Regions from separate parts of the Pseudogemmobacter sonorensis genome, predicted to be linked through region 3. Evidence: riboswitches for the same ligand, from Rfam matches in the RefSeq annotation. Region 3 holds a riboswitch; each other region holds the start of a gene.
What was found. A riboswitch is a leader RNA that binds a small molecule or an ion and turns the genes downstream of it on or off. The one in region 3 is predicted to bind cobalamin.
Positions count from the first base shown of each region.

Region 1: it holds a riboswitch for cobalamin, as region 3 does, so the genes downstream of both, ABNX41_RS18275 (5-methyltetrahydropteroyltriglutamate--homocysteine S-methyltransferase) here and ABNX41_RS00305 (TonB-dependent receptor plug domain-containing protein) in region 3, are expected to answer to the same signal.
Region 2: it holds a riboswitch for cobalamin, as region 3 does, so the genes downstream of both, ABNX41_RS02520 (aromatic ring-hydroxylating oxygenase subunit alpha) here and ABNX41_RS00305 (TonB-dependent receptor plug domain-containing protein) in region 3, are expected to answer to the same signal.

Region 1 covers NZ_JBEFZE010000034.1:25,557-29,757, forward strand. The annotation lists gene murA (UDP-N-acetylglucosamine 1-carboxyvinyltransferase) at 1-764, opposite strand, end outside; gene ABNX41_RS18260 (hypothetical protein) at 849-1,085, opposite strand; tRNA gene ABNX41_RS18265 (tRNA-Thr) at 1,189-1,263, shown strand; gene ABNX41_RS18270 (hypothetical protein) at 1,516-2,388, opposite strand; cobalamin riboswitch at 2,621-2,822, shown strand; gene ABNX41_RS18275 (5-methyltetrahydropteroyltriglutamate--homocysteine S-methyltransferase) at 2,986-4,116, shown strand.
Region 2 covers NZ_JBEFZE010000002.1:179,177-183,377, reverse strand. The annotation lists gene ABNX41_RS02530 (OmpW/AlkL family protein) at 1-420, opposite strand, end outside; gene ABNX41_RS02525 (FAD-binding oxidoreductase) at 574-1,683, opposite strand; gene ABNX41_RS02520 (aromatic ring-hydroxylating oxygenase subunit alpha) at 1,686-2,924, opposite strand; cobalamin riboswitch at 3,006-3,205, opposite strand; gene ureG (urease accessory protein UreG) at 3,295-3,984, opposite strand; gene ABNX41_RS02510 (urease accessory protein UreF) at 3,981-4,201, opposite strand, start outside.
Region 3 covers NZ_JBEFZE010000001.1:71,800-76,000, forward strand. The annotation lists gene ABNX41_RS00300 (NAD(P)/FAD-dependent oxidoreductase) at 32-1,450, opposite strand; cobalamin riboswitch at 1,744-1,930, shown strand; gene ABNX41_RS00305 (TonB-dependent receptor plug domain-containing protein) at 2,080-3,951, shown strand.

The DNA.
Region 1 (4,201 bases), on a different contig from region 3:
AGGCATTCCACCTCGCCGCCGCAGATCGCGGGGGCGAGCATGTAGGTGCCAAGCTCGATCCGGTCGGTCACCACAGGATGGGTGGCGCCGCGCAGGGCGGTCACGCCCTGAATGGTGATGGTCGGCGTGCCTTCGCCCTCGATCTCGGCGCCCATCCGGCGCAGGCAGTGCACGAGATCGACGATCTCGGGCTCGCGCGCGGCGTTACTGAGGACGCTGGTGCCCTTCGCGAGCGTTGCGGCCATGACGAAATTCTCGGTCGCGCCGACCGAGGCGAAGCGCATCTCATGCACAGCGCCCGTCAGCCCGCCTTGGGTCTTCGCATGCAGATAGCCGTCCCTCAGGTCGATCTCGGCGCCAAGCGCGGCCAGCGCGTCGATATGGATGTCCATCGGCCGCGCGCCGATGGCGCAGCCGCCGGGCAGCGAGACCACCGCATGGCCGAGCCGCGCCAGCAGCGGCCCCAGCACCAGGTTCGAGGCCCGCATCTTGCGCACGATGTCGTAATCGGCGGTCGGGTTCAGCACGCCATGCGAGGACATGGTGATCACCTTGCCGTCCTGCAGCGACGAGACCTCGGCCCCCAAGGATTGCAGCAGGCTGGTCATGGTGCGGATGTCCGAAAGCCGCGGCGCATTGGTCAGCGTCAGCGGCTCTTCCGACAAGAGCGTGGCGGGCATCAGCGCCAGACAGGCGTTCTTGGCGCCCGCGATGGGAATCGCCCCGTTGAGCGGCCCGTTGCCCTTGACCAGTATCGAATCCATGCCCGCCTCTTGCTGCCGTTCTTGTCGTTGTTCCGTCTCTGCCCTCGGGGCCATCCGCGGCCGCCCGGGGCCGCGCCGCGCGCCTCAGTCCGTTTCTCCGGCCTCTTTCGCCGCCTGCGCCCCCGCGCCGGGGCCGCCCGTTTCCGCCCGCACCCGGGCCTGGGCCTTGCGCCGGGCCATATTGGCCTTGAGCGCGGCCTTGAGCCGGTCCTCGCGCGTCGCGGGCTTCGCCGCACCCGCCTTCGCGGCGCGGTGCGAGCCGACGCCGGGCGATGCGGGGCGCTGCCCCGCGGGGGGATTTCCATCTTCGGTCTTGCGCATGGGCCGAGCCTTATCCCAGCCCGCAGGCCCGGTCCAGAGCGGCATGTCAAAAGGGGGGTTGCGGAGGCAGATGTTTGCGTCTAAATCCGCCTCCACCGACGGCGCTGCAGTAGCTCAGTGGTAGAGCACTCCCTTGGTAAGGGAGAGGTCGAGAGTTCAATCCTCTCTTGCAGCACCATCTTTCCCCCTTCGAATTTGGCTTTCCTGTCAGGCGGTTGGCTGGTCTCATTGGCCGGTCTTGGCGGTAATCTGTCGCGCCATGGGCCGCCGCGGATGCCGCCTGCCCGCCGGGAGGGGCCGTCGCCGCCGCGGCGGCAAAGGGCATTGGAGCGCGAGGTATTGCGGCAAGGAGCGGGCGAGGGGCCTTCGATCGGGGCGTGCGGGACGAAACCGCCCGGCGCCCCCGCCGCGCGATGGGGCAGGGGGGGCGTCAGGCCGAAAGGAACGCCACCCCGGGCAGGTTACGGATCGTCTCGATGTCGCGGTAATAGCCCTCGGTGATCGAATCGACCAGCGCGGGTGTCCAGCCGGGCAGGTCGAAGCGCAGGGAAAGCTGGTCGGGGCGGCCGAATTTCTCAAGGAAGGCGGTGACGATCCGCCGCCTCTGCGCCAGATTGGCAGGGGGGTGGTCGTCGGTGTAGCGGCGCATCCGGGCGAAGCCCTCGGGCGACATGATCAGCGACAGCAGCTCGTCGGTTTCCTCAAGTGCGAAACCGTCGTCATGGCCCGAGACCTCTTGCAGCACCTCGTCCCAGATCAGCGGCGTATCCTCGTCGGCCCAGATCGTCAGCGGCACGCCGGGGTTCTGGGTCACGATCTGGCGCACCACATCCGACCAGCGGATCTGCAACGGATCGGCGCCTTCGATGAATTCCTCGTAGCTTTTGCCCTTCTGGCGCTCGAACAGGGCGGGAAGGAAGGTCGCGGGGTTGCGGATCGCCAGGTGGAATTCGGCGCCGATCGCGGGAAAGATCTGGGTGAAGGCGCGGATCCGCTCGCCCGCGAAACCGTAAAGCTGGCCGCGCAGCGCCCATTGCGGAAAGGCGAGGAAGCTGTCCCAGCTCAGGATCAGCCGGTCGGCGTCATCCTCGTCCATGATCTGCTCCAGCACCATGGTCTGGGTCTCGACCGAGGCGGCGGCGCCCTTGAGCTGGACGGCGGTGTCGCGCAAGAGGCGGCGATAGCGGGTGGGGGCGGGCACGGCGATGCCCTGCTCGGCCAGGGCGCTGCGGTTCTTCAGCAGGCAGCGGATGAGCCGCTCTTCATCGGTGCAATGGGCGCCGAGATGGTAGACGATGCGCATGGCGGGCCTGCTCCGGGGCTTTTTTCGAGGCTTGTTCTCTCGGCGCGCAAGCGCCCCGACCGGCGCCGATGCGGCGAATATAGGCGGTTTCTGGCCGGGACGAAACCGGATTTCTGGGGTGCCGTTCCGTGCGGGACCTGGCCTGCGGCGCCGCGCGGCGGGCGTCCGGCTTCATCATCATCATGCGATGATTTCAACACCGCATCCATTGACAGATGCGGCGCGGCGGCAGAGCCTGCGTGCTGATCCAGGTGCCGGGGGAAGCCCCGGGTAAAAGGGAATCCGGTCAGGGCGAAGGCCCGAATCCGGGACTGCCCCCGCAACTGTAGGCGGAGAGCCTGTCCGACATGCCACTGGTGCGCAAAACGCGCCGGGAAGGCCGGACAAGGCGGCGACCCGCAAGTCAGGAAACCTGCCCGGATCTGTTCACCTGTTCCGGCCGCGGTGGGCGCGTCGGGAGCGGCAAATCCGCAAAGGTGACGGCAAGCGCCTTCACGACCCCGGTCGTGGGGGCCCGTTTCGCGGCCTTTGGTCGCGGGGCGCGTCCGTTCATTTATCGGCCCGGGGGTTTCCGGGCCGCCCGGAAGGCATGTCACGATGATCCAGACCGAATCCCGTTTCCGCCGCCGCGCGCCCTGCCGGGCCGATCATGTCGGCTCTCTCCTGCGCCCCGGGATGGTGCGCGCGTTGCGCGAGCGGGGCATTTTCGACGGCGAGCTGACCCTGGTCGAGGATATGGCGGTCCGCGACCTGGTGAAGCTTCAGAAGGATGCGGGCCTCAGGGTCTTCACCGACGGCGAGGTGCGCCGCCAGTTCTGGCACTACGATTTCATGGGCATGCTGACCGGCCTCGACATGAAGCCCTCGACCCGAAGCCTGCCGTTCCAGACCGAGCACAAGACGCCCCCCATCGAGGCGCATCTGACCGGGCCGCTGGATTTTCCCGCCGATCATCCGATGCTTGCGCATTTCACCTTCGTGCGGGATCTGGTGCGCCCCGGGGAGGGCGTACCCAAGATCTCGATCCCCGGCCCCTCGGCCTGCCACTACCGGATGGAGCCGGAGAATATCGAACACGCCCCCTATCGCGATCCGGAGGCTTTGTTCCACGACATCGCCGCGACCTATAAAAAGGCGGTGCGGGCCTTCTACGACGCGGGCTGCCGCTATCTGCAACTGGACGACATCTTCTTCGCCTATCTGGGCGATCCCAAACAGCGCGAGATCCGACGCGCCATGGGGCAGGACCCCGATGAGCTGGTAAAGAAATACGCCTGGATGCTGGAAGAGGCGATCAGGGACCGCCCCGAGGATCTGGTGATCGGCATGCATATGTGCCGGGGGAACTTCCGCTCCTCGCATGTGGCCGAGGGGGGCTACGACTTCGCGGCGGATGCGATCTTCAACCAGACCTCGGTCGATGTGTATTTCATGGAATACGACACCGATCGCGCGGGCGGGCTGGAGCCCTTGCGCCTGCTGCCCAGGGGCGACAAGCGGGTGATGGCGGGGTTCATCACCACGAAGACCGGCGATCTGGAAGATCTCGACTGGCTGCGCGCCAAATTCGACGAGGCGTCGAAACATGTCGATCTCGACCAGCTTGGCATCGCGCCGCAATGCGGTTTCGCCTCGACCGAACATGGCAATGCGATCACCGAGGACGGTCAGAAGCGCAAGCTGGAACTGGTGGTGAAGACCGCCGAGGCGATCTGGGGCGAGGCCTGATCCCGCCCGCGGGCTCCGGCCCTTCGGGTCCGGGCCCTTGGCGCCGCGCCTTCCGGGGCCGCTCTTCCGGCCTCGGTCTTCCTTC
Region 2 (4,201 bases), on a different contig from region 3:
TTCCTTCAGCTTCAGCTCGCCCAGGATCGAGCTTTCCTCGAAGAACTTGGTGTAGTTGACGCCGACGCCCACGAAGGGGGTCAGCTTGCCGCCGGTGGGGATGTGCCAGTTGACCGAGAGCGTCGGCGGCAGGTGCTTGGTCTCGCCGATCTCGCCCACGCCGACGATCGAGATGCTGTGCTTGAAGGGCGTGGCCGCCAGAAGCTCGATGCCGATATTGTCGCGGATGAAATATTCCAGCGTCAGAGTGGGCCGGGTGTTCGAGCCGATATCGGCCTCGCCCGGGCCGACGATGCCGTTGCCGTCCTTGGGCGAGACATAGCCAAGACCAAGGCCGAGGGTGATCGTCCCGGCCTCTTGCGCAAGGGCGGGGGCCGAGATCAGGGCGGCTGCCACAAGGGCGGGAAGGAAATGTTTCATGTCGGGTCTCGCGGTTTGATTGCTGCGAAATCCCTGCACCCGCAGCCGTCACAAAACATTGACACAGGTCAAGTCCGCCTGCGACATATTGGCATTCAATATATTGTTTTTATTATAAAACACATCCTGAATGCCTCTTTGTCCGCGCCCCGCTCACACCTCGACCACCACCTTGCCCAGAGGGTTCGAACAGCAGGCAAGGATCCAGCCCTCTTCGATATCCTCGTCCGAGATGCCGCCGTTATGGACCATATGCACCTCGCCCGAGACCTTCCTGGTCCGGCAGGTGCCGCACAGCCCGAAGGTGCAGCCCGAGGGAATGTTGAGCCCGGCGCGCCTGGCGACCGCCAGGACGGTATCGGTCTCGGCGCAACGCAGGCTGACGCCCGAACCGGCGCCCGGGCCGGTGAAGCTGATCTCGGCCCCCGCGCCCTCTTCGGGGGCGATATCCTCGATCACCGGGGCCTCGGCCTCGGTCGAGACCGGGGCGCCGAAGCTTTCCTGGTGGTAATGCTCCATGTCGTAGCCCAGCGAGACCAGCATCTCGCGCACCGCCTGCATGAAGGGCTCGGGCCCGCAGCAGAACACCTCGCGCTCAAGATAATCCGGCGCCATCAGGCCCAGCATGATCTGCGACAACCGCCCGTGATAGCCGGGCCAGGCGCGGAACGGATCAGGCTCTTCGACCGTGAAGCGCAATTGCAGGCCGGGCACGCGATTGGCGAACTGCTCCAGCCTTTCGCGGAAGATCAGGTCCGAGGGGCGGCGCGCGGCATGGACGAAGACGATATCCGGCATCTCCCCCGAATCCCAGGCCCAGGTCGTCATCGACATCATCGGCGTGATGCCCGATCCGGCCGAGATGAACAGGTGTTTCCGCGCCGGATGGCGGTGGAAGCTGAAGATCCCCGCGGGCCCGAAGGCCTTGATCCGCATCCCCGGCTTCAGGTGGTCCAGCATCCAGCGCGTGCCGATGCTGCCCGGCTGGGCCTTGACCGTGACCGAGATCGACAGCGGCCGCGAGGGCGAGGACGAGATCGTATAGGTCCGCTGCACATTGCCGCCCGCGCCCTTCTTCGGATCCACCGGCAGGTCGAGCGTGACGAACTGCCCCGGCTGATAGTCGAACCACGCGCCCGAAGGCGCGCGGAAGGTGAAGGTCGCGGTGTCCGGGGTTTCCGGCACCACCATGGCGCATTCCAGGGGCTCCTGGCCCGACCAGGGCTCGGCCGTCCAGTTCAGGCGGGATTTCACTGTGGGCATTTCTATTCCGCCGCCATCGCGGTCGGGGGCGACAGCCGCCGCGTCATCACCCCGCAATACCAGTCGATGAACTGGATCACGCCCTCTTCCTGGATCGGCGAATAGGGCCCGGGCTCATAGGCGGGAGAGAGAATGCCCTTCTGATTCTCCTCGACCACCTGGCGGTCTTCGTCATTGGTGTTGATCCAGACCTCGGTCAGGGTCTTGATGTCGTAATCCTCGCCCTCGACCGCATCCTTGTGGACCAGCCATTTCGTGGTGACCTCGGTCTCGGTCGGACTGATCGGCAGCACCCGGAAGACGATGGCGTGATCGCCCAGGAAATGGTTCCAGGTGTTCGGATAGTGATACATCAGAAGGCTGCCCGCGTCGTAGAACGGCATCTGGCCCATGCGCCTCGCGACCGCATGCTTCGTCGACATCGTATAGCTTTCGGCATTGTTCAGCAGCGGGATGCGCGCCAGCCGCCACTGGAAATCCGCCTTGTTCACGAAGCGCGACGGCAGGCCCGCCGCCTCGCAGCGCTTCCAGTGGTCAAGGATGTCGGGGCTGGCCGAATCGGGGCCGTCCATCGCGGTCATGCGCGGATTGTCGGAATAGGTCCGGCACAGCGAGGGATGCGAGCCGCCGCAATGATAGCATTCGCGGTTGTTCTCCATCACCAGCTTCCAGTTGCCCTTCTCGACGATGGTCGAGGAGAAGGCGACCTTCGCCTCGCCAAGACCCGAGGGCGCCAGATAGCCCATCGCCGTGCGCGCCAGATCCGCCACCGGCGGCGGCACCTCGGCCAGGCAGATATAGACGACGCCGCCCAGATCCAGGCAATGCACCTTCTTCAGCCCGAATTTCGAGGCGTCGAAATCCTCGCCCATGTCGCGGGCGAAGATCAGCTTGCCTTCAAGGTCGTAGGTCCATTGGTGATAGGGGCAGACAAGGTTCGGAGTCGATCCGGTCTCCTTGGCGCAAAGCCGCTGGCCGCGATGGCGGCAGACGTTGTGAAAGGCGCGGATCCGGCCGTCCTTGCCCTTGATGACGACCACCGGATAGGTGCCGACCTGAAGGGTCGCATAGGCGCCCGGCTTGACCAATTCGCAGGTCGGAACGGCGAACAGCCATTCGCGATACCAGATCTGTTCAAGATCGGCGGCATAGGTGCCCGGATCGCAATAAAGATCGCGCGACAGGGCAAAGGCGGGGCGGCGTGAGGCGATCTGCCCCAGAATGTCGGAATGGCTCAGCATCTCAGACCTCGCTCTGCCCAAGCCTCCCCGCATGGGCCGGTTTCCAGTGATGCGCCCTTGGAGCCGGGGCCCCGCCGGTCGCGGCTTCGTCGATGCGAAGGCGGGTTTGCGGGCCGCGGGCCGGGCCGATGGCCCGTGGCGCGACGCCTTCCCGGGGGCTCCCTTCCCCCGGCGGCCGTCGTCGCGCCCTTTCCCGTCACCGTAGCGGAAGCAGTGCCGGTCTTGCGCCGACTTTCCAGTTCCCTGCCCCTGCGGGCAGCACCTTGCAGGGATCAGGAAATCACGGCGCGGGCGGGCGGGATCGACTGTTTGCGACCATCGGCAAGCGGAAACGGTCGCGCCGAAAATTCCCCGCCATGCGCAGACCCGGTCAAGGGCCGGAAACGCCCTCCGCCAGGGCCGGGCCGGAGGTGGGATCGGACGCCCGACCGGAGGCAGGGCCGGTCAGCACCAGCCCGCCCTCGCGGATCAGGAAATCCACCACGGCCTCGATCCCCGCGCCCTGTCGCAGTCGCGCCATGACATAGGGGCGCGTGCCGCGCGCCGCCCGCGTATCGGCCTCAAGCTGCGCCAGATCCACCCCGACATGGGGGGCGAGATCGGTCTTGTTCACCACCAGCAGGTCGGATTTCGTCAGCCCCGGCCCGCGCTTGCGCGGGATGTCCTGGCCCGCGGCGGTGTCGATCACATAGATGGTCAGATCGGCCAGTTCCGGCGAATAGGTCGCGGCCAGATTGTCGCCTCCCGATTCGATCAGGATCAGGTCGAGCGCGGGAAAGGCCGCGTTCAGATCCGCCACGGCGGCAAGGTTGATCGAGGCATCCTCGCGGATCGCTGTATGCGGGCAGCCGCCGGTCTCGACCCCCCGGATCCGCTCGGCCGACAGGACCTGCGCCCGCATCAGATATTCGGCATCCTCGCGGGTGTAGATGTCGTTGGTGATCACCGCCATCTCGCAGCGCCGGGAAAGCGCGCGGCACAATCCTTCGGTCAGGGTGGTCTTGCCCGCGCCGACCGGGCCGCCGATTCCGACCCGCAGGGGCCCGTGGGGAGAGGTCATGTCCTGAACAGCCTTGTCTCAAGGGTTTCATGCCGCATCGCCTGAAGATCGGCGCAAAGCGCGGCATTGCCAAGATCTTCCTCGCCCGCCTGCGCCGCCCGTTCGGCCAGCCCGGCGATCAGCGGATGCAGCGCGGCCAGAACGCCCTGCCCCTCGGTCTGGCCAAGCGGCACCGCCCGGGTGGCGATGGTGACGAGGTTCGAGGCGAAGGCATGCA
Region 3 (4,201 bases):
CCGGACCTCCGACCCCGCGCCTCCGGCGCCGCTACCCCCGCCCGGCCAGCCGGTTTCCCAGCCCCGCCAGCCATGACGGGCGGCGCGCGCCGGGCCGCGCCTCGGCCCGGTCGGCGGCGTTCAGCAGCGCATACATCCCCCTGACCCCCAGCCAGCGCAGCGGCTCCGGCTCCCACCGGCGCATCCGGCGGTTGACCCAGGGCAGCCGCGTCAGCCCGCTTTCCACCCCGAGCGCCAGATCCGCCAGCGTCCGCCCCGCGAGGTTCGAGGTCGAGACCCCCACGCCCACATAGCCCCCGGCCCAGCCCATGCCGGTGGCGGGATCGAAGCCCACCGTCGCGCACCAGTCGCGCGGCACCCCCAGCACGCCGCACCAGGCATGGTCGATGCCGACCTCGCGGGTCTGGGGGAAATGGCGGTGCAGGATCGCGGTCAGGCGGCGGATGGTTTCGCCGTCGGGCGCGCCGTCGCGGTCGATGCGCGATCCGAAACGATAGGGGATGCCGCGCGCCCCCATGGTGATCCGGCCTTCGCGGCTGCGCTGCGCATAGCAATAGGAATTGGCGAAATCGCCAAGGATCTCATGCCCCTGCCAGCCGATCTTCGCCCAGATCTCGGGGGGCAGCGGCCGGGTCACGATCTGGGCGGAGTTCAGCGGCAGCCACTCCCGCCCCAGCCCCGGCAGGGTGGCGGTGAAGCCTTCGGTGCAGCGCAGCACCGCCTTCGCGCGGATCTCGCCCCGGTCGGTCTCGACCAGGCCCGGGGACAGCGCGGTGACGCAGGTGCCCTCATGGATCACGACGCCCGCGCGTTCCACCGCCTGCGCGAGGCCGCGCGCCAGTTTGGCGGGCTGGATCCGGGCGGTGTTGCCGACCACCATCGCGCCGAGCGCGCCGGGGATCGCGATGCGTGTGGCCATCTCGTCGCCGCCGATCAGGCGGATGCGGCCCTCTTCGCCCCAGTGGCGGCGCGTGTCGGCCTCGGCCCGCATCCTTGCCAGTTGCGCGGGATTGGTCGCGACGATCAATTCGTCGCAACGGCGGATGTCGGCCTCGATCCCCTCGGCCTCGGCGATGCCGATCACCTCGTCGACGGTGCCGTTCATCGCCTGCACCATGGCGCGCACCGCCGCCGCGCCCGAGGTCGCGGCATAGCGGCGATGGCTCCAGGCGAAGCCGCCCGACAGCCAGCCGCCATTGCGTCCCGAGGCGCCGAAGCCCGCGAAGGCCTTCTCGACCACGATCACCTTCAGATCGGGTCGCGCGCGTTTCAGATACCAGGCGGTCCACAGCCCGGTATAGCCTGCGCCGATGATGCAGACATCGGCCCGGGTCGGGCCCGGCAGGGGCGCGCGGGGGGTGGGCGGGCCGATCTCGGCATGCCAGAACGAGACGCCGCCGATGTTGCGGGGGGCGGTGGCGGGGGGCGAATGGGGCGCATTGGCGGACATTGGCGCTCGCTTGCAAAGGGGGGGGCGGCCGATGACCCGAGGGGGACGAAGGCGCGCGAAGGATCGTGGCATTTCGACCGGGATCGGCGGGAATGTCCATCGCGCCCGGTGCGAAACCGGGTGGGAGACACGGCCTGGAACCCGGTGCGCGACCCGGCCCGAGACCCGGCCCGAGACGGCGATCCCCGGGGCGCGGCGGGCGGGCAGGCCGACCGGGCCCGCGGATGGCTTGACAAGCCTGCCGCCCCCGGGCCATGCAGGGGAACCTTCGGTTTCCGGGGGCAGGCGGCGGGCCCCGGGGCATCGCTTTCGGCCCCGGATGAAAAGGGAACGCGGTGCGATTCCGCGGCTGCCCCCGCAACTGTAAGCGGCGAGCGCGGACGAACAATGCCACTGGGGCGCGCCTTTCGCGCCCTGGGAAGGCCCGTCCAATGCGCCCAGACCCGCAAGCCAGGAGACCTGCCAGGGTGATCACCCTTTCCGCCGTGCGTGGGGCGCGGAGGAGGGCGGGCTTCCGCCAGCGGTGACGAAACATGTCACCGGGCGGGCGGCCTTCGGCCTTTTCCCCTCGGGCCATGCAACGCATCCGCGGTCGCGCCGTCCCGGCCGCCGCCTGAGGGAGACATCAGATGCAGGGCATCTCACATATCGCAATCCTCGCGGCCCTTGCCGCGACGGGCTTCGCCACCGGCGCCCGCGCGCAGGAACGCGCGCTGTCCGACCATCTGCCGCTTGGCGAGATCACGCTTTCGGCCAGCACCGAGGCGCGCAGCCTGTCGCAGACCGGGGCCACCGTCTCGGTCGTCACCGGCGAGGATCTGAAGAAATCGGGCGAGCTTTCGGTCGCGGGCCAGCTTGCGCGCCTGCCCGGGGTCTCGATGGCGCGCAACGGCGGGCTCGGCACCTCGACCGCGCTGCGGCTGCGCGGCCTGGCCGGGCCCTATATCGGCGTGCGCATCGACGGGATCGACGTCGCCGACCCCTCGGGCACGCAATGCGCCTATGATTTCGGCTCGACCACCACCGGGGGCATCTCGCGGATCGAGGTGCTGCGCGGCTCGCAATCGGCGCTCTACGGCTCCGAGGCGATCGGCGGCGTCGTCGACATCACCAGCTTCCGCCCCGTGAAGGACGGCGTCTCGGGCGAGGCGGGGCTTGAGATCGGCTCGGACGCGACGCGCTCCGCCACGGCCTCGGTCGGGCTGAAGACCGAGCGGGCGGAGCTTGCCCTGACCCTCAGCCACACCCGCACCGACGGGATTTCGGCCTATGCCGGGGGCACCGAGGACGACGGGTTCGAAACCTCGATGCTGACGCTGCATGCGGCCTACGACCTGACCGACGGCATCCGCATCGGCTTCAACGGCTTTGCCCGCAACAGCTATACCGAATTCGACGGCCAGACCGCCGACAATGCCGAGACCGAGCATGGCCGCCTGCGCGGGGGTCGGTTGTTCGTGGCGGCCGAGACCGGCGCGGTCAGCCATGAGCTGTCCTATGCCCGGACCGAGACCTCGCGCTACTATCCCCTGGGCTGGGTGCAGGCCTATGACGGCGCGCGCGACCAGATCGCCTATGACGGGCGCTGGCGGGCCTCGGAGCAGGTCTCGCTCAACTGGGGCCTCGACCGCACCAGCGAGGATTTCGGCGCGGGCAGCGACCGGGGCAAGGCCTGGACCACGGCGGTCTACAGCGAATTGCTTTACGCGCCGACCCCGGATCTGGACCTGTCGCTGGCGCTGCGCCGCGACGATCACGAACATTTCGGCGGCAAGGTCACCGGCCGCGCCGCCATCGCCTGGCGGCCGGGCCAGGACTGGGTGATCCGGGCCGTGGCCTCGACCGGGTTCCGCGCGCCCTCGCTCTACGAGATGTATTCGGCCTATGGCGACACTGGCCTGATGCCCGAGACCAGCCAGAATTTCGAGCTTGGCGCGGAATATCTGCTGCCGGGCGGCTCGATCCAGGCCACGCTGTTCCAGACCACCATCGACGACAAGATCGGCTGGGACGGCTCGGCCACCACCTGCGCCTCGGCCTCGGGCGGCGGCTGGCCGGGCTGCTACGCCCAGATCCCGGGCGAGACCCGCACCCGCGGCATCGAGCTGACCGGCAGCTACCAGGTGGCGCCGGGCTGGACCGTCTTCGGCAATTACACCTATGCCGATGCCGTGACCTCGGACGCGGGGGTGGACACCCGGCTGGTGCGGGTGCCGCGCCACGACCTGACCTTCGGGGTCGAGGGGCGGTTGGCCGACCGGCTTTCGGGCGTGCTGACCGTGCAGCATGTCGCGGATTTCCTCGACAACGGCATCTGGCCCGCGCCGGTCTCGGCGATGCCGGATTACACGCTGGCCAATCTGACGCTGACCTATGAGCTGAACGATGCGGCCCAGGCCTATCTGCGGGTCGAGAACCTGTTCGACGAGGAGTATCAGACCGTCCGCAACTACGGCCAGCCGGGCCGCCAGGTCTTTGTCGGTGTCCGCACCTCGTTCTGAGGCGGGCGCGGCCCTGCTTGCCCTTCTGCTGTGGGGGGCGGGCATGGCGGCCGCGCAGGAGGGGGCGGCGCCGGTCGCCCCCGAAGCCATCTTGGCGTCCGATCCGGTGGCTTCCGATCCGGTAGCTTCCGATCAAGGGGCTTCCGATTTTGGGGCCTCCGATCCGGTAGCTTCCGGTCCGGTAGCTTCCGATCCGGGGGCCCCCGGCGCCGGGGGCGCCACCACGCCTCCCGGTGGGCAGCCGCCCGCG